4 regions of the Burkholderia sp. THE68 genome follow, and region 3 is predicted to be linked to each of the others. Evidence: predicted binding sites of a transcription regulator. Region 3 holds the regulator's gene; each other region holds the start of a gene.
The links. Region 3 encodes LexA, which represses DNA repair genes until DNA is damaged. Its sites were predicted from a motif close to ACTGTATNNNNATACAGT; they were not measured.
Positions count from the first base shown of each region.

Region 1: the regulator LexA is predicted to act here: its motif matches at 2,184-2,201, upstream of BTHE68_RS09330 (ATP-dependent helicase).
Region 2: the regulator LexA is predicted to act here: its motif matches at 2,702-2,719, upstream of imuA (translesion DNA synthesis-associated protein ImuA).
Region 4: the regulator LexA is predicted to act here: its motif matches at 3,681-3,698, upstream of imuA (translesion DNA synthesis-associated protein ImuA).

Region 1 is NZ_AP022315.1:1,963,508-1,969,108, forward strand. Features, by position in the region: gene BTHE68_RS09330 (ATP-dependent helicase) at 20-2,149, opposite strand; gene BTHE68_RS09335 (hypothetical protein) at 2,302-2,559, opposite strand; gene BTHE68_RS09340 (flagellar biosynthesis protein FlhF) at 2,621-3,010, opposite strand; gene BTHE68_RS09345 (RNA-binding S4 domain-containing protein) at 3,323-3,544, shown strand; gene BTHE68_RS09350 (MATE family efflux transporter) at 3,798-5,246, shown strand; gene BTHE68_RS09355 (phospholipase D family protein) at 5,526-5,601, shown strand, end outside.
Region 2 is NZ_AP022315.1:1,659,806-1,665,406, reverse strand. Features, by position in the region: rRNA gene BTHE68_RS07870 (23S ribosomal RNA) at 1-2,319, shown strand, start outside; rRNA gene rrf (5S ribosomal RNA) at 2,454-2,566, shown strand; gene imuA (translesion DNA synthesis-associated protein ImuA) at 2,788-3,651, shown strand; gene BTHE68_RS07855 (Y-family DNA polymerase) at 3,536-5,191, shown strand; gene BTHE68_RS07850 (error-prone DNA polymerase) at 5,199-5,601, shown strand, end outside.
Region 3 is NZ_AP022315.1:1,229,261-1,234,861, forward strand. Features, by position in the region: gene gnd (phosphogluconate dehydrogenase (NAD(+)-dependent, decarboxylating)) at 1-1, shown strand, start outside; gene BTHE68_RS05865 (ABC transporter permease) at 66-920, opposite strand; gene nodI (nodulation factor ABC transporter ATP-binding protein NodI) at 925-1,875, opposite strand; gene BTHE68_RS05875 (universal stress protein) at 2,213-2,722, shown strand; gene BTHE68_RS05880 (DUF2939 domain-containing protein) at 2,741-3,343, opposite strand; gene BTHE68_RS05885 (hypothetical protein) at 3,446-3,772, opposite strand; gene lexA (transcriptional repressor LexA) at 3,976-4,653, opposite strand; gene BTHE68_RS05895 (sulfate ABC transporter substrate-binding protein) at 4,912-5,601, shown strand, end outside.
Region 4 is NZ_AP022319.1:740,928-746,528, reverse strand. Features, by position in the region: gene BTHE68_RS31930 (hypothetical protein) at 206-709, opposite strand; gene BTHE68_RS31925 (hypothetical protein) at 1,136-1,327, shown strand; gene BTHE68_RS31920 (hypothetical protein) at 1,501-1,773, opposite strand; gene BTHE68_RS31915 (SOS response-associated peptidase family protein) at 1,988-2,947, opposite strand; gene BTHE68_RS31910 (hypothetical protein) at 2,985-3,329, opposite strand; gene BTHE68_RS31905 (AbrB/MazE/SpoVT family DNA-binding domain-containing protein) at 3,338-3,556, opposite strand; gene imuA (translesion DNA synthesis-associated protein ImuA) at 3,710-4,423, shown strand; gene BTHE68_RS31895 (Y-family DNA polymerase) at 4,347-5,601, shown strand, end outside.

The DNA.
Region 1 (5,601 bases), 730 kb from region 3:
TGCTGAGGCGAGCTCCGCCCTACTCCCACATTCCCTTCAGGCGCGCCGCGATATCGATTTTCGCTTTCGCGGCCGCCGCCAGTCCCGCCGCCGTCGGTGCTGCGGGCGCGATCACCGGCGGCCACGCCGCCGCTTCGAAGTTCTGCATGAGATGCGGCGGGATGAAGCGTGTGCGTTGCGCCCACACGTGGCGGTCGCCCAGATGCGTCTGGTTGTGCACGTAGAAACGCTGCGGCGTAACGATGTGCAGATCTTCCTTCGCGCGCGTCATCGCGACGTATAAAAGACGCCGCTCCTCGTCGATTTCCTCGTCGCTGCCGGTGCCGAGATCGGACGGGATGCAACCGTCCACGCCGTTCAGCACGAACACGTTGCGCCATTCCTGGCCCTTCGCCGAATGGATGGTCGAGAGGATCAGATAGTCCTCGTCCAGCAGCGGCACGCCGGATTCGTCGCTGGTGGCGTCGGGCGGATCGAGCGTGAGTTCGGTGAGAAAGCGCTCGCGCGTCGGATACGTGGACGCGATGCTCTCCATCTGCAAAATATCGCCGATGCGGATCGCCGCGTCCTCGTGATTGCGTTCGAGGTGCGGCTCGTACCAGCGGCGGATCATTTCGAACTCGGCAGGCCAGCCCGACTCGCGCCCGCAGAGCTTCGCCATCAGGCCGACGAAGCGCGGCCAGTCCTCGCTGGCGCGGGCGGGCGCGGCGAACGATGCGATCGCGCCCGCAGCAACCGCATCCGGCGCGCTCACGCTATCCAGCAGACGCGCAGCGATGGCGGGCCCGATGCCCGGCAGCAATTGCGCGACGCGAAAGCCCGCCACGCGATCGCGCGGATTCTCGGCCCAGCGCAGCACCGAAAGCACGTCCTTCACATGGACGGAATCGAGAAACTTGAGACCGCCGAACTTCACGAACGGAATATTGCGCCGCGTGAGTTCGATTTCGAGCGTCGCGCTGTGATGCGCGGCGCGAAACAGCACCGCCTGCGACTTGAGCCTCATGCCCGACTCGCGCGCCTCCAGCACTTTCTCGACGACATAGCGCGCCTGATCCGCTTCGTCGGCGACGGACACGACGCGCGGCTTTTGCGCCGATGCCTTGTCGGTCCAGAGATTCTTCGTGTAGCGCTCGGACGCGAGCCCGATCACGGCGTTCGACGCCTCCAGGATCGGTTGCGTCGAACGATAGTTGCGATCGAGCGTGACGGTCGCGGCGGGCGGATCGAAATGGCCCGGAAAATCGAGGATATTGCGCACCGTCGCGCCGCGAAACGAGTAGATGGATTGCGCATCGTCGCCGACGACGGTGAGGCCGCGCCCGTCCGGTTTCATCGCGAGCAGGATCGACGCCTGCAGGCGATTGGTGTCCTGATATTCGTCGACGAGCACGTGATCGAAACGGCTCGCGAGATCCGCCGCCACCGACGGCTCCGCCGCGAGATGCGACCAGTAGAGCAGCAGGTCGTCGTAATCGAGCACGCTTTGCGCCTGTTTGGCGGCCACGTAGGCGGCGAACAGGCGCTTGAGATCGGCTTCCCACTCGCGGCACCACGGATACGACTGATCGAGCACGTGGCTGAGCGTCGCGCCCGTATTGACGACGCGCGAGTAGATCGCGAAGCATGTCGACTTGGCCGGAAAGCGCTTCTCCTTCGACGACAAACCGAGCTCGTGCCGCACGAGGTTCATGAGATCGGCGGAATCCTCGCGATCGTTGATCGTGAACGACGGCGCGAGCCCGACGAGGTCGGCGTAATCGCGCAACAACCGCGCGCCGACGCCGTGAAACGTGCCCGACCACGTCAGCCCCTGCGCGATGGCGCTTTTCGTGCCGAGCGCGTTCATCGCGATGCGCGTGACACGGCGTGTCATTTCGAGCGCCGCGCGGCGTGAAAACGTGAGCAGCAGGATGCGATGCGGATCGGCGCCCTTCACGAGCAGATGCGCGACGCGATGCGCGAGCGTGTTCGTCTTGCCCGACCCCGCACCCGCGATGACGAGCAGCGGCCCTCCCGCGCGGCCGGGTTCATCGACGCCGAATTCGACGGCCTGGCGCTGCGCCTCATTGAGCTTCGCGAGATAGTCGGCCACCTGTTTCGCGGCGGAGGCGGAGGCGGCGTCGGCGGTGTCGGGAAGCGTGAGCACGTGAGGAGATGGCGGCGGGAAAAGAGTGACGCACACTGTATATCCATACAACCCGCGCGCGCAAGTCTCTGGCTCGGCAAGGCTTTTGGCCCCAAATGCAACGAGCCCGGTCCGCAGGGAACCGGGCTCGCATCGCTGCAAAAAAGCGCGTGTTACTCCGCCTTCTTCGCGTTCTTCAGCTTCGCGTCGGCGGCGGCTTCGTTGGCTTCGGACTGCGCCTCGGTTTTCTTCTTGTCGGCCTTGGCTTGCGCGACGGCCGCCTTCTTGTCGGCCTTCGTCTGTTCCTTCGCGGCCTTCTGGTCGGCGGCGCTCGGCGCGTCGCTCGTCGTCTGCGCGAACGATGTCGCGCTCACGCTCGCGAACGTCCCCGCGATCAGCGCGGCAAGCAGTGCATGGGTTTTTCTGTTCATCATGTCCTCCCTGTATCTGAGCCGCGAAACCGGACTTCGCCGGTCTCGCGACGCGTCACGTTCAGTGCTGCAGGCCCGTGTCCTTCGGCGTGCTCGGCTCCGTCGCGTTCAATTCCGCCTTGGCGGCGTCCTTGTCCGCCTTGCGGTTGATCTTGGCGTTCTTCACCTCTTCCTTGTATTGCGACTTGGCCTGCTGGTTCTGTGCCTTCAGCTCGGCCTTCGACGCCTTTTTCGACGCGCGATATTCGGCGTTCGCCTCGGCGTTCGCGTTGCGGCGCTGGACGAGCGGATCGGTCGGCGCCGGCGCGACGACGTTCTGCTGCGGCGGCGTCGCCGGCTGCATGGTCTGCGGTTCCATCGGCGCGGGCTGCGGCGCGGTTTGCGCGTAGGCGCCCGAAGCGGCGAGCGTGGCGATGGCGGAACCGATCAAAAGGATTCGTGCGCGAGTCATGAGTTCGTCCTCTCTTTAGTTGGCGTCGGCGGCGCTCTGACAACGGTGAAGCGAGCGATCCGCGCGACTTTTGTCGATTGGAAAGATGACCGAAGCTGCATCGATCAAACGGTCGGACCGGACCTCGATCGGGCAAGTTCTCGAAAACCAGTCATTGTTACCGACGGTTTCATCTGGCTACATTTGCCAGTCGAAGCACTTGCGGTCCGATAACCGGTCCTCGCGATGCCAACAGCACGGCGCATGCCCGGCGCGCCGGCGGCGGTGGTTTATCATGGATGCCTTTCTCCGCTTTCCGTTGCGCCCGCCCCCATGCCGCCACTCCAATTCACCCTCACGGGCGACTTCGTCGAACTCCACAACCTGCTCAAGCTGATGGGCCTCGCGGATAGCGGCGGCTCCGCGAAGGCGCGCGTCGCAATGGGCGACGTCACCGTCGACGGCAAAGTGGAAATGCGCAAGACCTGCAAGATCCGCGCGGGCCAGAAGGTGAAGCTCGACGGCCAGACGATTCACGTGCGCGCGCCCGAATAGCGTCGCCGGAACTTGCGCGCGCACGCCGCGCGATTGAGAAAACCCGGCCATAAGCGAACGCGTCATCGACATGCCGCACGCGACGCAATAAGCTAGTCGTCTTTCGTTCTGGTTTCAGCGCCGGGTTTGCAGCGTCGGTCGTTCCGTCAGCGCGTGTTGCGCATCGCGCTCCGCTCTTTGCCCTTCCGCATTCCAGTCCGGCGGCGTTCAGTGCACTGACTGTCGCGCCGTCTTTGTTTCCATCCGATCAGCCATGCAACCGCACGTCACCCGCGCCACGCGCGCGCATCAAGGACCGCCGAGCCTCTCGCGTCACGCCGTCGACACGGCGCGCCTCGCCGCGCCGCTCGCCATCGCGCAGCTCTCGCAGATGGCGATGGGCGTCACCGACACCATCCTGCTCGGCTCGCTCGGCCCCGACGCGCTCGCCGCCGGCGGCCTCGGCGCGAACCTCTTTTTCGTCGTGGTGACGCTGCTGCAGGGGGTGCTGACATCGGTGTCAGTGTCGGTCGCCCACGCGCGCGGCGCGAACGCCGACGATCGCGTGCCGGGCATCTACTGGACCGGTCTCGTGCTGTCCGTGCTGCTCGCCGTGCCCGCGTTCGTGCTGCTGAGCTACGCCGAGCCGATCCTGCTCGCGTTCCACGAACCGGCGACGCTCGCGAAGAACGTCGGCGAATACTGCGCGGTGTTGCGCTGGGGGACACCTGGCAGTCTCATCGGCGTGGGCATGATGCGCGCGTTTCTGCCCGCGATCGGCGCGGCACGGCGGCTCTTGTGGATCTCGATCGGCGGCGTGTTCGTCAACGGCTTTCTCAACTACGGGCTGATTCACGGCGCGTACGGGCTGCCGCGCGAAGGCTTTCTCGGTTCGGCGGCGGCGACCACGATCACCGTCTGGGGCATCGCGATCGCGCTCGTCGCGGTGCTGCATCTGCGGCCGCGCTACAGGCATTTCGTCGCGCGCGCGCGCCCGCGCCTGCCGCTGATGGGCGAGCTGTTCGGCATCGGCTGGCCGGTCGCGATCACCTACGGCGTCGAATCGACGCTCTTTCTCGCCACCGGCATGATGGTCGGACTGCTCGGCGAAGCGCCGCTCGCCGCGCATCAGATCGCGCTCAACGTCGCATCGGTCGCGTTCATGGTGCCGCTCGCGATCGGCCAGGCGGCGAACGTGCGCGTCGGCTACTGGGTCGGCGCGGGCGTGCCCGTCGCGGCGCGTCACGCGGGCTTCGTCGCGCTGGCGCTCGGCGTCGGCTTCATGATGTGCTCGGGGCTCGTGCTGATCACGGTGCCGCGCGCGATCGTCGGCCTGTATCTGCATCTCGACGACCCCGCCAACGCGCACACCGTCGCGCTCGCGGCGTCGCTGCTCGGCGTAGCGGCGGTGTTCCAGATCGTCGACGGCATGCAGACGGTCGGCTCGGGCTGCCTGCGCGGCCTGAAGGACACGCGCATCCCGATGCTCGCCGCTGCGTTCGGCTACTGGGGCGTCGGCTTTCCGACCGCCTACGTGCTCGCATTCCACTTCGAGCTGGGTCCCAAAGGCCTGTGGTGGGGACTCGCCGCCGGGCTCGCGAGCGTCGCCGTGCTGATGACCTTGCGGTTTCACCGCATCAGCCGCAGGTTCGTCGAGACGGGCGTCGCGCCGAAGCCGGACGACGCCGATGCCGCGAACCCCGCGCCGCACGGCCATGCCTGATAAGCACCCGATCCGCGCGCCGATATGCATAGCACGAATGCTTGGTTGGTCCGCGCGGCGCGCATTGCTAGGATGAACCCGTCTCCTCCTTGAGACATCTGTGACAGGGGTTATCAGCCCGCTTCAGCCAGCGGGCTTTTTTTTCGTCCCTACGCTTTATCTCTGCCTTCCTCGCGGGCGTCCCGCCCGGCCTCGTTCCGATTCCCCTTAAAATAATTTCGAGACGCGCCAAGTCGCGACAATCAAAAACGAGGAATCGAAGTGTCGGAAAGCCGGGGAATGGGGGAAGTTGTCGCGCGTGACATCAGCGCGCCAGTAAGTAGATTCGCCATCGTCATGTTGACGACGTTGCTCG
Region 2 (5,601 bases), 430 kb from region 3:
TAATGGGTCAGCGACTTACGTTCAGTAGCGAGCTTAACTGATTAAGGCAGGCGTAGCGAAAGCGAGTCCGAATAGGGCGATCAGTTGCTGGGCGTAGACCCGAAACCAAGTGATCTATCCATGGCCAGGTTGAAGGTGCGGTAACACGTACTGGAGGACCGAACCCACTAACGTTGAAAAGTTAGGGGATGAGCTGTGGATAGGGGTGAAAGGCTAAACAAACTTGGAAATAGCTGGTTCTCTCCGAAAACTATTTAGGTAGTGCCTCGTGTATCACCTTCGGGGGTAGAGCACTGTCATGGTTGTGGGGTCCATTGCGGATTACTACGCCATAGCAAACTCCGAATACCGAAGAGTGCAATCACGGGAGACAGACATCGGGTGCTAACGTCCGGTGTCAAGAGGGAAACAACCCAGACCGCCAGCTAAGGTCCCAAAGATTGGCTAAGTGGGAAACGAAGTGGGAAGGCTAAAACAGTCAGGAGGTTGGCTTAGAAGCAGCCACCCTTTAAAGAAAGCGTAATAGCTCACTGATCGAGTCGTCCTGCGCGGAAGATGTAACGGGGCTCAAGCCAGTCACCGAAGCTGCGGATACACGTTGAAAGATACGTGTGTGGTAGGAGAGCGTTCCGTAAGCCTGCGAAGGTGCGTTGAAAAGCGTGCTGGAGGTATCGGAAGTGCGAATGCTGACATGAGTAGCGATAAAGGGGGTGAAAAGCCCCCTCGCCGTAAGCCCAAGGTTTCCTACGCAACGTTCATCGGCGTAGGGTGAGTCGGCCCCTAAGGCGAGGCAGAAATGCGTAGCTGATGGGAAGCAGGTCAATATTCCTGCACCATTGTTAGATGCGATGGGGGGACGGATCGCGGAAGGTTGTCCGGGTGTTGGACGTCCCGGTCGCTGCATTGGAGAAGGCGCTTAGGCAAATCCGGGCGCGTAATTCAAGGGTGTGGCGCGAGCTTCTTAGGAAGCGAAGCAATTGGAAGTGGTTCCAAGAAAAGCCTCTAAGCTTCAGTCTAATAGTGACCGTACCGCAAACCGACACAGGTGGGCGAGATGAGTATTCTAAGGCGCTTGAGAGAACTCGGGAGAAGGAACTCGGCAAATTGGTACCGTAACTTCGGGATAAGGTACGCCCTTGTAGCTTGACTGGCCTGCGCCAGGAGGGTGAAAGGGTTGCAATAAACTGGTGGCTGCGACTGTTTAATAAAAACACAGCACTCTGCAAACACGAAAGTGGACGTATAGGGTGTGACGCCTGCCCGGTGCCGGAAGATTAAATGATGGGGTGCAAGCTCTTGATTGAAGTCCCGGTAAACGGCGGCCGTAACTATAACGGTCCTAAGGTAGCGAAATTCCTTGTCGGGTAAGTTCCGACCTGCACGAATGGCGTAACGATGGCCACACTGTCTCCTCCCGAGACTCAGCGAAGTTGAAGTGTTTGTGATGATGCAATCTCCCCGCGGCTAGACGGAAAGACCCCATGAACCTTTACTGTAGCTTTGCATTGGACTTTGAACCGATCTGTGTAGGATAGGTGGGAGGCTATGAAGCGTGAACGCTAGTTTGCGTGGAGCCGTCCTTGAAATACCACCCTGGTTTGTTTGAGGTTCTAACCTTGGTCCATGATCTGGATCGGGGACAGTGCATGGTAGGCAGTTTGACTGGGGCGGTCTCCTCCCAAAGTGTAACGGAGGAGTACGAAGGTACGCTAGGTACGGTCGGAAATCGTGCTGATAGTGCAATGGCATAAGCGTGCTTAACTGCGAGACCGACAAGTCGAGCAGGTGCGAAAGCAGGTCATAGTGATCCGGTGGTTCTGTATGGAAGGGCCATCGCTCAACGGATAAAAGGTACTCTGGGGATAACAGGCTGATACCGCCCAAGAGTTCATATCGACGGCGGTGTTTGGCACCTCGATGTCGGCTCATCTCATCCTGGGGCTGTAGCCGGTCCCAAGGGTATGGCTGTTCGCCATTTAAAGAGGTACGTGAGCTGGGTTTAAAACGTCGTGAGACAGTTTGGTCCCTATCTGCCGTGGGCGTTGGATATTTGAAGGGGGCTGCTCCTAGTACGAGAGGACCGGAGTGGACGAACCTCTGGTGTACCGGTTGTCACGCCAGTGGCATCGCCGGGTAGCTATGTTCGGAAGAGATAACCGCTGAAAGCATCTAAGCGGGAAACTCGCCTTAAGATGAGATATCCCCGGGGCTTCGAGCCCCTTGAAGGGTCGTTCCAGACCAGGACGTTGATAGGTCAGGTGTGTAAGTGCAGTAATGCATTGAGCTAACTGATACTAATTGCCCGTAAGGCTTGATCCTATAACCAGTGTGTTTGTGCCTCCTCAGGAGCCCGCACTGGCGAGTCACAGCGTGTGCGACAATCGCCACCCGAATTCTTTACCGCTTCTTCCCAGATTGGTTGTGCGCCCACAGGCGCTCAACAACAAGTCATGCCTGATGACCATAGCGAGTCGGTCCCACCCCTTCCCATCCCGAACAGGACCGTGAAACGACTCCACGCCGATGATAGTGCGGGTTCCCGTGTGAAAGTAGGTAATCGTCAGGCTCCTCATGCCGCAAACAAAAACCCCACCCCGCAAAGGTGGGGTTTTTGCGTTTCTGCCCCACATCCTTCTCCTCTCCCTTCGTGGCCTGACAGCGTGCGCCGGCCCACCGGTTGTTTACCTTCCCACAGCAAAATACTGTATAAATATACAGTAAAACCAGAGGTCGCCGAGCGCTCGAACCATGAGCAGGCCCTTGTATTCGCGCTGGACGGGGAAACTCATGGGTGCAGCACTTTCATTGCTCGATATCGGGCTGACATCGCATCTGCAGCGTCAGGTCTGGCAGGGCAGTCCGATCAACGATCCCGACTCGAACATCGTCTCGAGCGGTTTTCGGACGCTCGACCTCGCCTTGCCCGGCGCCGGATGGATGCCTGGCTCAGTCACCGAATTGCTGATCGAGGAGAGCGGCGTCGGTGAAATCAGGCTGCTCGCGCACACGCTTCGAGAGCTGACAGCAAGCAAAGGCCGCTCCGTCATATTCGTCGCGCCCCCGTGGAAGCCCAATCTGGCGGCGCTTCGGGCGATGAACATCTCGGTGAACAAACTCGTCTGGGTCAAGGCGCCGGAGGATCAGGTGCTCTGGGCGGCGGAACAGTCGCTGAAGCAGGAAGGCATCGGCGCTGTGCTGATCTGGCTACCGCAAGTGCGTTCAGAAGCGCTGCGAAGGCTGCAAGTGGCGGCTCAGGAAGCGCAGTCGCTGGCGTTCCTGTTCCGCCCGCTCAAAGCGGCGAAGCAATCATCTGCCGCGCCGCTGCGCATGGTCTGCAAGCCGATACTTCCCGCCAACGCGCAGACGATGAACCGTCGCGAATGGATGCAGGCCGTCATGCTCGAGATCGACATCATCAAGCGGCGCGGTCCGTTGCTGGGCAAGCCGTTGCGGTTGAGCGTGCCGTTGCAGATGCCTGCGCTGCCCGAACATATTCGTCGCGCGCATCAGGCAAGGAAAGCACGAGAGGTCAAACATGTTGTGGATAGCGGTGACATTGCCGCTTTTATCGCTCGAAGCAGTCAGGCCGCCATCGATGCCCTCGGCATCGGCGAGTTCGATCTCGCCTGGAGCAGCATCGACGCCGAATGACAGCCGCGTCGACGAAATCGATCAGCCCTGCTTCGCGCTCGCCGATCACGCGCGCATCCTGATGCCCGATCTCGTCGCGTTTAGGCTCGGCGTGCGGCCTGGCTGTACGCGCTCGCATGCGTTCGCGCTGGCGCCCCAGCTGACGTTGCTCGCCGTCGATATTCGCGAAGAGCAGCGCGCACTCGAAGCCGTTGCGCTGGCGTTGCTCGCGTTCACGCCCAAAGTCGTGCTGACCCATGCGAACACGGTGCTGCTCGAAGTCGGCGCGAGCATGCGGCTCTTCGGCGGATTGCGCGCGTTGCTGTCCAGGGTGACGTCGACGGTGAAAGGATGCGGCTTCACCTCGCGCATGGGTTGCGCGCCGACTGCGTGGGGCGCATGGTTGCTGGCGCACGCGCGCACGCGTCGTGTGGCGCGTCGCGTGCGTATCGTGAAAGAGACGACGCTCATACGCGTGCTCGATGAGCTGCCCGTAACGCTCGTGCCGTCGGCGCATTCGCACGGCAACGCGTTCGAACAGATCGGCTGTGCGACGCTTGCCGATTTGCGCCGTCTGCCGCGCAAGGGTGTCGCGCGACGGTTCGGGCAAGGCGTCCTGCAATGGCTCGCGCAGGCATACGGACAGGCGCCCGACCCGCGCGAGGCGTTTTGCGCGCCGGCGTCGTTCGAAGCGCGGCTCGAACTGCAGGCGCGCGTGGAAAACGCCGACGCGTTGTTGTTCGCCGCCCGCCGTCTCGTGCTGCAACTCGCAGGCTGGCTGAGCGCGCATCATGCGGCCGTCAGCGAATTCTCGCTGTTGCTCGAGCACGAACTGGCCGCCCGTCATGCGCCGAAAACGTCGACGTTCAAGGTGGCGTGGGCCGTACCGACGCGCGAAGCCGATCACATCCTCTGGCTGTTGCGCGAGAAGCTGAATCAGACGACGCTCGCAGCGCCCGTGATCGAAATGAAGCTTCTGGCCGACAAGATCAGCGAACACGCGCCGCCGCCCGACACCCTGTTTCCGATGCCAGGTTCCGACAGTGAATCGATGGCGCAACTGCTCGAACGTCTGAGCGCGCGGCTCGGCGCCGAGAATGTCGTGCAACTGGTCGCGCGGGACGATCACCGGCCCGAAGCGGCGATGACGGTCGAAGCCTGTAAGCCCGGGCACGAAGCAAAGTCGAAGCGAGGAAAGAAGTCGCTGGAGGCTCAAACAGCAAAAACGAGCGCGCCGATCGAGACGGAAGCAGAGACAGAAGCCGAAGCGCCAACCGAATCCGACGTGCCGCTCGCGCTTCCCGATCTGGCCGTTCCTTCGCAGCCGCGGCCTTCGTGGATACTCGAAACGCCCCAAAAGCTGATGCTGCGCAATGAGCGGCCGTTCTATCAACGTCCGCTGAAGCTCATCAGCCGGACCGAGCGCATCGAGGCAGGATGGTGGGACGGCAACGGCGTCCAGCGCGATTACTACGTCGCCGCCGACGATCGCGGTCGCATGTTCTGGCTCTATCGCGAACGTCTGAGCGGGTACTGGTTCCTGCACGGTTTTTTCGGATGATGCCGCCATGGATGATTTGAGCGACATCATCAGCCTGGGCGAAGGCGACGAAAACAACGACAAGGCGGCATCGCTAGGCTCGTCGGCGTTGTTGCCCGGTTATGCCGAACTGCATTGCCTGAGCAACTTTTCGTTCCTGCGCGGCGCGTCGCATCCGCAGGAACTGGCGGCGGCCGCGCTCGAACATGGCTATACCGCGCTCGCGATCACGGACGAATGCTCGCTCGCGGGCGTCGTGCGTGCACATGCCGCAATCAAGGATATCGAAGCGAAAGCGCAGGCCGCTGCCGAAGCCGCGCGGCTTGCCGGTGAACCGCCGCCGAAGACGCAGGCACTGAAGCTGATCATCGGCAGCGAACTGCATCTCACCGATGACGACGGCAAAGCATTCTGCACACTGATCGCGCTCG
Region 3 (5,601 bases):
GCGCTGTTTCGTCGACGATGCGAAAACGGCGATGGGCTTCGCAGTCCATCGCCGTTTGTCATTTGTCACTTCATCATGCGCCGCCTGAAGAGCCACGCGCAGAGAAAGAACGGCACGACCGCATACGCGATCAGCACGAGCACGTGCACGGCCAGGCCGTCGAACGGGCGGCCGAGCATCGCGGGACGAATCAGTTCGACCGCGTGAAAGAGCGGCAGCACCTGCGTGACGTGCTGCGCGAGCGCGGGCAGTTGCGCGATCGGAAAGAACACGCCGGAGAGCAGAAGCATCGGCGTGAGCGCGAGCGTCTGATAGAACATGAAGAAGTCGTAGCTCGGCGCGAGCGCGGTGATGACCATCGCGGTGCTGGCAAACGCGAGTCCCGTGAGCACGATGACGGGCAGCGCGATCAGCATCGACGGAAAGCTCGCATAGCCGAGCGCGCCCGCGACGACCATGATCGCCACGCCCGACAGCACCGATTTGCTCGCGGCCCAGACGATCTCGCCCAGCACGATATCGCCGAGCGTGAGCGGCGTGTGCATGATCGCTTCCCATGTGCGCTGCACGTGCATGCGCGAGAAGCCCGAGTACATCGCTTCGAAGCTCGCGGACATCATCACGCTCGACGCCGCCGTGCCCGCCGCGAGAAACGCGATATACGACACGCCGTCGACGTGTCCGACCATCAGGCCGAGACCCAGCCCGAGGCCGAAGAGATAGATCATCGGATCGGCGAGATTGCCGATCATCGAGGCGATCGCGAGCTTTCTCCAGACGAGATAGTTGCGCAGCCATACCGACATCCAGTGCGTGCCGTTGGCGGGCAGCGCGCTGGACAGCGGCGTGAAGCTTTCCGCGTGCGCCTGCGGCCTGTGCGCGCGCTTTTTGTCGACGCGGGATTGATCGAGCGTATCCATTGATTCAGTCCACCATCTCGCGTCCGGTGAGACGCAAAAACACATCTTCGAGATTTGCCGGGCGATGCAGATAGCGCACGTCCGCGCGGCCCTTCACGCGCGCATGCACGGGCTGCGGGTCGTCGACGTAGCAGAACAGCGTTTCACCGCTGACTTCCATGCGCGCGACCAACGGCGCGAGCTCGGCGGCGAGGGCTTGCGGATCGGGGCCGTAGATCTCGATCACGTCCGAGCCGATCACCGATCCGATGAGATCGCGCGGCCGTCCCTCGGCGATCTTGCGGCCTTCCTCGATCACGCACAGCCGGTCGCAGAGGCGTTCGGCTTCTTCCATGAAGTGCGTCGTCAGGAGGATCGTCTTGCCGCGCGCGAGCAGCGAGCGCAGGCGCTCCCAGATCAGATGCCGCGCCTGCGGATCGAGGCCGGTGGTCGGCTCGTCCATGACGAGGACGTCGGGATCGTTGACGAGCGCACGCGCGAGCGTGAGACGCCGTTTCATGCCGCCCGACAGTTCGCCGACGCGCGCATCGGCCTTGCTCTCCAGCCGCGCGAATTCGAGCAGCGACGGCACGAGCGCGTCCATGCGCGCGCCCGTCAGGCCGAAGTAGCGGCCGAACACGGTCAGGTTCTCGCGCACCGTGAAATCGGGATCGAGATTGTCGAACTGCGGCACGACGCCCACGCGCTCGCGCGCGAAACGGGCGCGAGCGGGCACCGGCTCGCCGACGAGCCGGATCGCGCCGCTGTCGGGCGAGGTGATGCCGAGCAGCATCTTGAGTGTCGTCGTCTTGCCCGCGCCGTTCGGGCCGAGCAGTCCGAAGCATTCGCCGGGGCGCACATCGAACGAGAGACCGTCGACGACAGTGCGATCGCCGTAGTGTTTCCTTACTTCGTTGAACTCGATGGCGGGTGGCGCGCCGCTTTCATCGGACTCGCGTGATGTTTGATCAGTCATGCATTCGTGCCGCAGGAAAATCGCGTAAGGGAAATCCAGCGGGCTAGTGTAATCCATTGCACCAAGGCAGCGCGTCGCTTGCAACCGCATGCGGCGAACGCGAGTCAAAGCTGTGCGGGAAGGTGTCGAACCGGTTCCGGCCGAAAGTGCCAGAGGCTTGTCCGCCGGTGCGCCCGGGGTTCTGGCACGGTGCGAGCTAGCACGTTCGCGGCGGTTAGCGTTTTCCAGCGTTGCCACGTATGGGGCGACACACCATGATGAAGAAACGCCGCAGGTAAATCGCGCTACGCTTCGCATCGAACGGAGCGCGACGGGCAAGTTGGCCAGGGAGGTCACGATGGATAGCTATCGAAAAATCCTGCTGTGCTATGACGGCTCCAGAGAGGGTCGCAAGGCATTGCGGCAAGGCGCGAATCTCGCGCTGGATCTGAATGCCGAGACGCACGTCCTCGCGGTGGTCGACATGCGCTCCAGCATCGCGCAGAGCGCCGGACTGCTAACCGATATGGCCTGCGGACGCTTCGAAGAGGCCGCGCGCGACATCCTGCAGGAAGGCGTGGAATGGCTGCGCGAACGCGGTCTTCAGGCGCAGGGGCATTTCGCGTTCGGCCATCCGATCGACGAAATCGCGGCGCTCGCGGAAAGCCTGCAGGTCGATCTCGTCGTGGTCGGGCATCGGTGCCGCAGCGGACTTGCGCGCTGGTGGATGGGCGCAGGCAACACGCCGCTGCTCGATCGCGTGAAATGCAGCATTCTCGTTGCCGTGTGTCAGGCGGGTGAATCGGCGGAAGCCGAAGACGAAGCGGCTTACGCGGCGAAACCGGTCAAGGCCGAAGCCGGCGCCTGAGCGTGGGCGCTCGACGGATCAGCCGTTGAGATCGACCGCGACGAGCTTCCACGACACGAGTCCGTCGCGGCGGAAAATCGCCGAGTAACGCGCATCGCCGGCGCCGTGCTGATACGTGACGACGAACGTGTTCAGGCTTCGGTAGCCCGCCGTGGTCTGCGGCGGCGCTTTCGGCGCTGGCTGCGCGGCCGTGACAGCGGATGCGGGCGCGTCCGCGGCACTTGCCGATGCGCCGCCATTGCCCGCCTGTGGCGGACGTTCTCCCGGATCGCCGCGCGGTGGAATGCCGTTCAGAATGGCCGCGACGCCGTCCGGGGTTGCGTAAGAATCGACCAGCGGACCGACGAGCGCCGCGCCGATCATCGCTCCGATGATCGCGAGCGGATTGCCGCTTTTCTGGATATCGACACGCCGCGTCAGCAGCGCGGCGACCTGTTCCTTGAGACTCGCGCGCAACGCGGGAAAATCGACGTATTGATTGACTGTCTGCGCGTCGCGCGCATCGGCCGCGCGCTTCACGCGGTCCAGTGCGATGTAAGGTGACGCATAGATGAAACCGAGCGCCGCGACGAGTATCAGGACGACGAGCGCGGCAACGACAGAACGGGTAGTGCGGGACATGCGACGGCGAAGCCTCGTTTGCGGAACGTGAATCCGGGATTGACAGCGCGCAGGCGGTTTATATCCCGGAAATTCACGTTCGGCGTGCGGTTCGCCGCAATATCAGGCGAGGATGCCTCCCGTCAGCCCCGCGTCTTCCTCGGCGATACAGCGGTCGATCATGCGCGACACTTCGTCGATCTTGCCGACCAGAATCACCCTCGATTGTCCGCGATACACCCGCACCGGCGCGCGCTGTTCGGGTTCCGCATGCACCGTGCTGCTCAGCGACACGCGCGCAAAAGCCGGCTGGCGCGACGGCAACGCGGGCATTTCGTCGAAGAGATCGGGCGCGGATTCGGCGCGCGGCGTGCCGCACGTGATCAGCGCGCGCAGATGACGCAAGCGGCCGAACTGACGGAAGGGCAGCAGACGGGCAAAACGTTCCATGATGACTCTCCAGACGATAGGATGCACCGCGGCGCACCGGAACGATGGCCGTCATGCTTGTTGTGTTTGGGACGCCCTGGACGGACGTTGAAGCGGTTGGTGAGGCTATCTTGATATTTGAACGGGACATTTTCCGTCCCGTTGCGAAAATCTCGTGCAATCTGTCTTCGACTTTCGCGCCTCGCCGCCCGCGCGGCGCGCCGTCAGAACTCGCCCGAGCGGATCAGTCCGACGGCGATGCCTTCGAGCGCGAAATCGCTGTTGCCGGAGCGCACGAAAATGTTTTCGTAATCCGGGTTCTCGGCGATCAGTTCGACGCCGTCGGGACGGCGCTTCCAGCGTTTCACCGTGACGTCGTCGCCCAGACGCGCGACGACGATCTGTCCGTCCTTCGCTTCGTTGCGCTTCTGCACGGCGAGCAGGTCGCCATCGAGGATGCCCGCGTCGCGCATCGACAGCCCGCGCACTTTCAACAGATAGTCGGGCTTGTCAGAGAACAGCGCGGGATCGCACGAGTAGTGCTGCGAGATGTGCTCCTGCGCGAGGATCGGGCTACCTGCCGCGACCCGCCCGACGAGCGGCAGCGACAGTTGCATGATGCTCTGATGCGGCAGCGTGAACTGGTGCGGCAACTCCTCGGAGCGGTCGATGCGCGATGCATCGCCGAGCAGCCGGATGCCGCGCGACGAACCCGCCGCCAGCTCGATCACGCCCTTGCGCGCCAGCGCCCGAAGGTGTTCCTCGGCGGAATTCGCCGAGCTGAAACCCAGCTCGGCCGCAATCTCGGCGCGCGTAGGCGGGAAGCCGGTGCGGTCGATCGCACGCTGGATGAGCTCGAACACCTGCTGTTGCCGCGCGGTAAGTTTGGATGTCTTGGTCACTGGCTCAGGTCCCGGATGCACTGTATGAATGGACAGGTGACTGTATTTTTATACAGTATTTCGCGCTTTTCAAGCTTTACTTTAAGTTCGTGCCCGCCAGCCTGCGAAACAGTCGGTTGCCGGGCGCGCGCCCTTTTTCCATCCAGGAATATGCTTCTTAGCAGTTTTTCGTATAAAAAAGTGAATAACGATTATTTTCATTCATATAGACGCCTCGTTAGACTGATTCCGTCAATTCGATAAGACGGAGAACGGGGAATGCAAAGCATCACACTGGGATTAGGCAAGGGCGCGCGGCGTCTGTTCGCGGCAGCGGCGCTGACGGCCGCGAGCTTCGGCATGGTCGCGTCCGCGCACGCGCAGACGTCGTTTCTGAATGTCTCCTACGACCCGACCCGCGAGTTGTATCAGGACTTCAATCAGGCGTTCGCGAAGAAGTGGAAGGCCGATACGGGCGAGACGGTGACCTTCAAGCAGTCGCACGGCGGCTCGGGCGGACAGGCGCGCGCGGTGCTCGACGGCCTGCAGGCGGACGTCGTGACGCTCGCGCTCGCCTATGACATCGATGCGCTCGCTTCCAAGGGCCTCGTCAACGCGGACTGGCAGAAGCGCCTGCCGGACAACGCATCGCCGTACACGTCGACGATCGTGTTTCTCGTGCGCAAGGGCAATCCGAAGCACATCAAGGACTGGGACGATCTGGCCAAGCCGGGCGTGTCGATCGTCACGCCGAACCCGAAGACCTCGGGCGGCGCGCGCTGGAACTATCTGGCTGCGTGGGCCTACGCGCAGCACAAGCCGGGCGGCAACGAGCAGACCGCCAAGGATTTCGTGACCAAGCTCTACAAGAACGCCGGCGTGCTCGATTCCGGCGCGCGCGGCGCCACGACGAGCTTCGTGCAGCGCGGCCAGGGCGACGTACTGATCGCGTGGGAAAACGAGGCGTTT
Region 4 (5,601 bases), on a different replicon from region 3:
GTCCGGTGAGTCCTCTGTAGCCAAGCTGGTCTCTCAGCGCTAAGCCGCAGATTTCCATTGCTCACATTGTCGAAACGCACTGCTTCACCCTTCGACTTGAACGCAAAGGGCCGATAGTCCAACATCTCTTCAGCGCCCATGCATGGAGCGCGGTTCATCTTGACCCGTCCTCGCGACGGTTTTTTTCTGTGCCAAGGGCATGCGCTTACCGCGTCTGCTGGGCAAACGGGTTTATTGGCTGCACTTTCTCGGGCTCCTTCACTTTCTCAAGCATCTGCACCTTGTCCCAGCCCGCCACCATTGACTCCAGGCCCCGCACCACATTTGATTCCAGTGCCTGCAGTCCCGCGTCACCTTGAAAATTCGATTTGAATGCGTGGAGGAGACGATGCTGAAGGAGGCGGGTCACGCACTCGATTCGCTCTCGCGTGTCCGAATCGGTGAACATCGTCGACTGCGGTGAAAACGGGTCGTAGTAAAGCAGATGGGAATACTCGCTGTTCACGGCAACCTTGGGCTCATCACTGACCAGCAATGCGCCAAGCAGTTGAACCGAGCCCTTCATGCCCTTCGGCGTTTTGAAAACCCATAGGCGCATGGGCAAACGCTCCTTGAGTTCAGCAATCTTGGCGCTGTTGGAGCCGAAGTAGCCGAGCTGGCCGCTCTTCAAGTCCTGCTCGAACTTCTGCCAATAGAAAAAGATGTCCATTTCTCGCCTATATGCCCTTTGTCGGTTGTGATGATGTGCGACGACGTAATGGTACCAACAGCGTGCTGCGAGCCCGAAGAGGAGATTTCAGATTCGTCGCGCATACCCCGTACTTATCGTGAGTGACCGGGTCCCGGCGATTAGCAGGGTTGGGCGCCTCTCTCTCCGACAGACACGGCCGGAATGTTTCAGCGTGACCAACAGAAGCTTTGTCGTGTGTCGCAATCAATCAAACACGTCGCCGCCGCGACTTGACATCCTAGAAAGGAGAAATCCAGAATTGTTCCATGTAAACATAAAGTTAGGCCGTCGGTAGTGTCGAAGCTGCGCTTGGCACAGAACGTGGATATGGCTAAGCGAGCGTAAATTCGAACCGCTCAATCAAAATCCGTCCCTTGCCCCACACTACTTTTAGGGTGAATCGAAATGAGCACACTGACTATTGTTGACCTGCATCACGAGGAAGAACTGTCTCGTACTGAGATGGCCCGCGTTGTCGGTGGGCATGATGTGGAAAAAGAAAAAGCGCTCGTTGAACTCTACGGCGTTATCAACTCGATGAACACTTTGGAGAACACGCCCGACCCGGCTCCCGGTCACGTGTCGATGAAACTATAACCATCGAGCCTTGAGAAGGGCATGGGCTTATTCCTTCGAGGAAATGCGTCCCGCGTGGCGTAGCGTCTGCACCGTTACGTCACGTGGCGCTTGCACGCGAAGTTGCACGGCGAAGGCATGAACCCGGGGAAAAACATGAAACCGGCAAATTTAGGAACCGATGGCTTTTGTGGCTAGTCCTCAAACGGGTTGCTAGCGTCTTTCGTTTCGGTACTGAGGTTGTACTCCGCGCGCGCAGCTTTGAGCACGCGCTCGATGTCACGCTCGAAGCCGACTGCGTTCCCGAAGTTGGTCATGTTCCAGTTGCAGCCTGTTTTATCCGGCTCTTGCAACAGGGGCCGCGGCACACGAATCTTCACTCCGTCCTCGACGACTTCTTGCAGTCGATGAATTCGACGGTCGACCTCTTGCTGAAGCCGCGAAGCATTAAGCGTCTTGCGTATCACCCGAGTCTCCTTTCGAATATCTTAGCCGGTCTAGCGCACTAGCGGTGTACCTCGACCTAGGGTCGAGATGCGGCTTGCCTTCAGAAAACGCTCGATTGGTGCATCAGGGAACATCGCCAAACTAAAGCGCGGGAATCACGGTGTCGCGGCAGCCAATGCCTCGACCTCGATGCATTTGCACCGATACCAACACTTTTGTGTGCCCGCTGCCTCGTTACGCTGCACGTCGATGCTCGTAGTACGGCCGGTCCCTGTCATCGAGGATGGCATACATCGCCTTCAAATCTGACGGATTCGGATTGAGCCACGTTCCGATATTCTCAGCTCTGATGGGCACAATACATCGGTCGTGTCCCGCAGCCTCGACTTCAGGCGGCGGCTCGTCCGTGATGGCAGCGAACGACAGTAGGTCTGGTTGGCCGGGCGCGGTCCATTTCGACCAGAGGCATGCGACGTGCATCAACTGGCCGTTGTTTGGGCGAAACTCGAGGACGACGTTCTCGTCTTTCTCATGTGTCTCCAGCAGCGTGCCTTCCATTTTGGCTTTGCTGACGTTCTCGTAGAAGACATCGACGAGTATCAGGCCATGCGTGTAGCCAAAGCACGGCTTCCAAAAACCTTCGAGGTTGTCCCGACGCGCGTTGTAGGTGCCTGGATACTTCACGTCGTAGTTCGCTGGTTTGCCAGCAATTCGGCACTGGTAACGCATCGGCTTGACCATGTACTTGTCGTTCTCCATGACAAGCACGGGTGCATAGGTTGCAGGAAAAATCCGCGAGTCGCGCGGCTCCGCTTCAGTCCGGCTGAGGTCTTCAAGGCGCCGCAGCGAGGATTCGATTTTGTCTGTCGCGATGCGCTTACTCTCGGTGGCGGCCTTCGTTATCTTCGACTGCAACGTGCGCTCGGCATCTGCGAAGCGGGTTCGCTGCTTAAAGACCTCTTGTTCGAGCTTTGTCGTCTGTTCGGCGTTGAATCGGTCGATGGACGCTTTTATTTCGCGCTCAGTGTCGGTTTGCGGGTCGCGGAAACTGTCGTCGACCGCCTTCGGAATCTTCGCTTTGCTGCCCTCGGCTCGTTCGAAGTAAAGGCGCGCAAATTCCTCGATGTCCATGTGTGCACCGAAAGTCTTCACGTACTTGCGATAGTCCGCCTGGATTTGGGCCGAATAGCACATGCGTGGTCTTCCTTGGTCGATTCGTTGGCTGGCCAGCTCAGAGCGATTCCTTGCACAGCTTCATCATCTTCTGGACCACCGTGCTTGCTCGATTGAGCGTCATCTCGCCGGTGAACAGTGCCGGCACGTCGCTCTGCCGAACCGCGATGCCGGCGTCCTGCAACTCGCGCTTTGCAATCTTCAGCGCAAGCTGCCCGAGGAGCACTCGGTCGAGCCAGTCCATCGCCGCGGCGTTTCGCGCGAGCCAGATGCGACAGCTCTCGACAAGATGGTCGATTCGCCACTCATACGTCAGCGTGTGTGACGCAGCGACGGTTGCGACCAGGAAACACAACAGGTCGGCACGCGCGCCTGGAAGTTCGTCAATGTCGAGTCTGTCCATTTTCGCTGTCAGCTACGCCAGGGGTCCATGTCTTCAATATCAACGCGCTTACTGACCTTCACCGACCCGGCTAATTCCCTAATCGACAGGGTTTTCGCTCTGACGAGCACCTCACCGTCGGGCGTGACGTGCCAGTGTAAGCGCGTACCTGGCTTGGCGTTGAGCACCTTTCTGACTTGAGCGGGGACGGTTGTTCGCCCCCTGGATGAAATTGTGGATTCAGCCATAACACAGCTCCAAATCTTGCATCTCCGAGGGATAAGCACTGGCACTGGCGGTCAGCATAATCCTTGGCGCGTCCAGTGACGACCTAAAAGGGGCAATTCACTGCTTCGGATTTTGAGTTACGATACTGTACAAATATACAGTGTTTTCTTGAAATGGCCCCCTTGCCCCAACACATCGAGTCGATTCATCCGAGCCTCTGGCGCGGGTCTCAGCTCGCCCGTGCATACGGCAGGACAGTCGACACTGGCTATGCGGCCCTGAGTGCCGAGCTGCCCGGTGGCGGCTGGCCACTCGGAGCGTTGGTGGAGTTGCTCCTCCAGCAACCGGGGATAGGCGAGATGCGGTTGTTGAGGCCAGCACTCTCCGAGTTGAGCACCCGACCGGTGGTGCTTTTGCAGGCACCGCACGTTCCTAACGCCTTGGCGTTTTCGTTTCTCGGGCTGCCGATGAACAAGCTGATGAGACTGCGAGCGTCGAAAACGGCGGACGCGCTCTGGTGCGCCGAGCGCGTGCTTCAGGCCAAAACCTGCGGCGCCCTCGTGTTCTGGCAGCAGCACATCCGGGCCGAGGCACTGCGACGGCTTCACCTCGCAGCGCAGGCGACGGAAACCTTGCTGGTGTTAATCAGGCCGCTGGCCAGCGCTCAAGACGCATCGCCGGCGACGCTCCGATTGGGAGTCAGACCGGCTGACGGCGGCCTCGTCGTCGATGTTGTAAAGCGACGAGGCCCGACACGAACCGAAACATTGTCCGTCGCCCTGCAACCGTCACCGATTCTGCTCAGCCCTTATGGCCGTGTTCGTCGCCATCTTCCTGCCCCGGCTTTCGCTGGAGGTGTTCCGTCCGCGGTGGTCACCGCCGACTGAGCACGGGTGCGTCGTGCTGGAGCGCGACAAGGTGATTGTGATGGACGCAGTAGCGCGGGAAGCTGGTGTGCTGCCAGGAATGAAGCGGGGCGGAGTGACAACGCTTTCGCCTGACGCGGCGGTCTACGACCGAAATGTTGAGCGCGAGCGGGAGATGCAACGCGAAGTCGCTTTCGGGTTATTGCGCTTCTCGCCGCAGGTTGCTCTTTGCGACGAAGAAACCATCGTAGTCGACGTGACGGCGAGCCTGCGTCTGTTTGGCGGCATCCGTAGTATCTGTTCGCAGTTGCGAGGCGTCGTCAAGTCGATAGGCGTGACGGCCCGCATGAGCGTCGCACCAACCGGGCAAGGCGCATGGCTGCTGGCAAAGCGAGGTCGATGCCGCGTGCTCAAGATGCGCTCGCTCGAGCGCAATCTCGATGCGCTTCCGTTCATGGTCGTGCAAGAGGTTCGCGCCTACGCGGATTGGTTTCAAGGTCTCGGCTGCCGAGCATTGAGTGACATCCGGCGCCTTCCGCGCGCAGGGCTAAAGAAGAGGTGCGGTGTGGATTTGCTCGACTCTCTGGACCGTGCCTATGGTCTTTCGCCCGAGTTGTATCAGTGGCTCGAAGTGCCCCCAACCTTCAGCGCCCGAACCGAACTGCCCGACCGCGTCGAACACGCCGAAGCCGTGCTTTTCTCCGCGCGGCGCCTCATCGTGCAGCTTTGCGGTTGGTTGAGCGCGCAGCAACTCGCGCTGACACACGCCACTGTATCCCTCGAGCACGAACGCGGCCGACAAGCCGTCGAGCCCACCATTCTTGAAATCGCTCTTGCAGAGCCGACCTGGCATGAAGAGCACCTCATGCGCTTGCTCAAGGAGCGGCTCGGGCGCACTGAACTGTCGGCTGCTGTGCTTGCCGTTCGACTGACGGCCTCCAAAGTAGAGCCGGCAGAGCCGCCGAGCGACTCGCTGTTTCCTGACCCTGGCGGGTCTTCCGAAGACCACAATCGCCTCATCGAACTCCTTGTTGCGAGACTTGGTGCAGAGAACGTGTTGCGGCCGGCGCCGACCTCCGACCACCGGCCGGAGCATGCAAATCGTTGGGTGCCGGTTCAGGATGAAGCGAAGCCAACCATACCGCCGGTAGGACTACCGCGGCCAACCTGGTTGCTCGACGAGCCCGTTCGCCTCATGG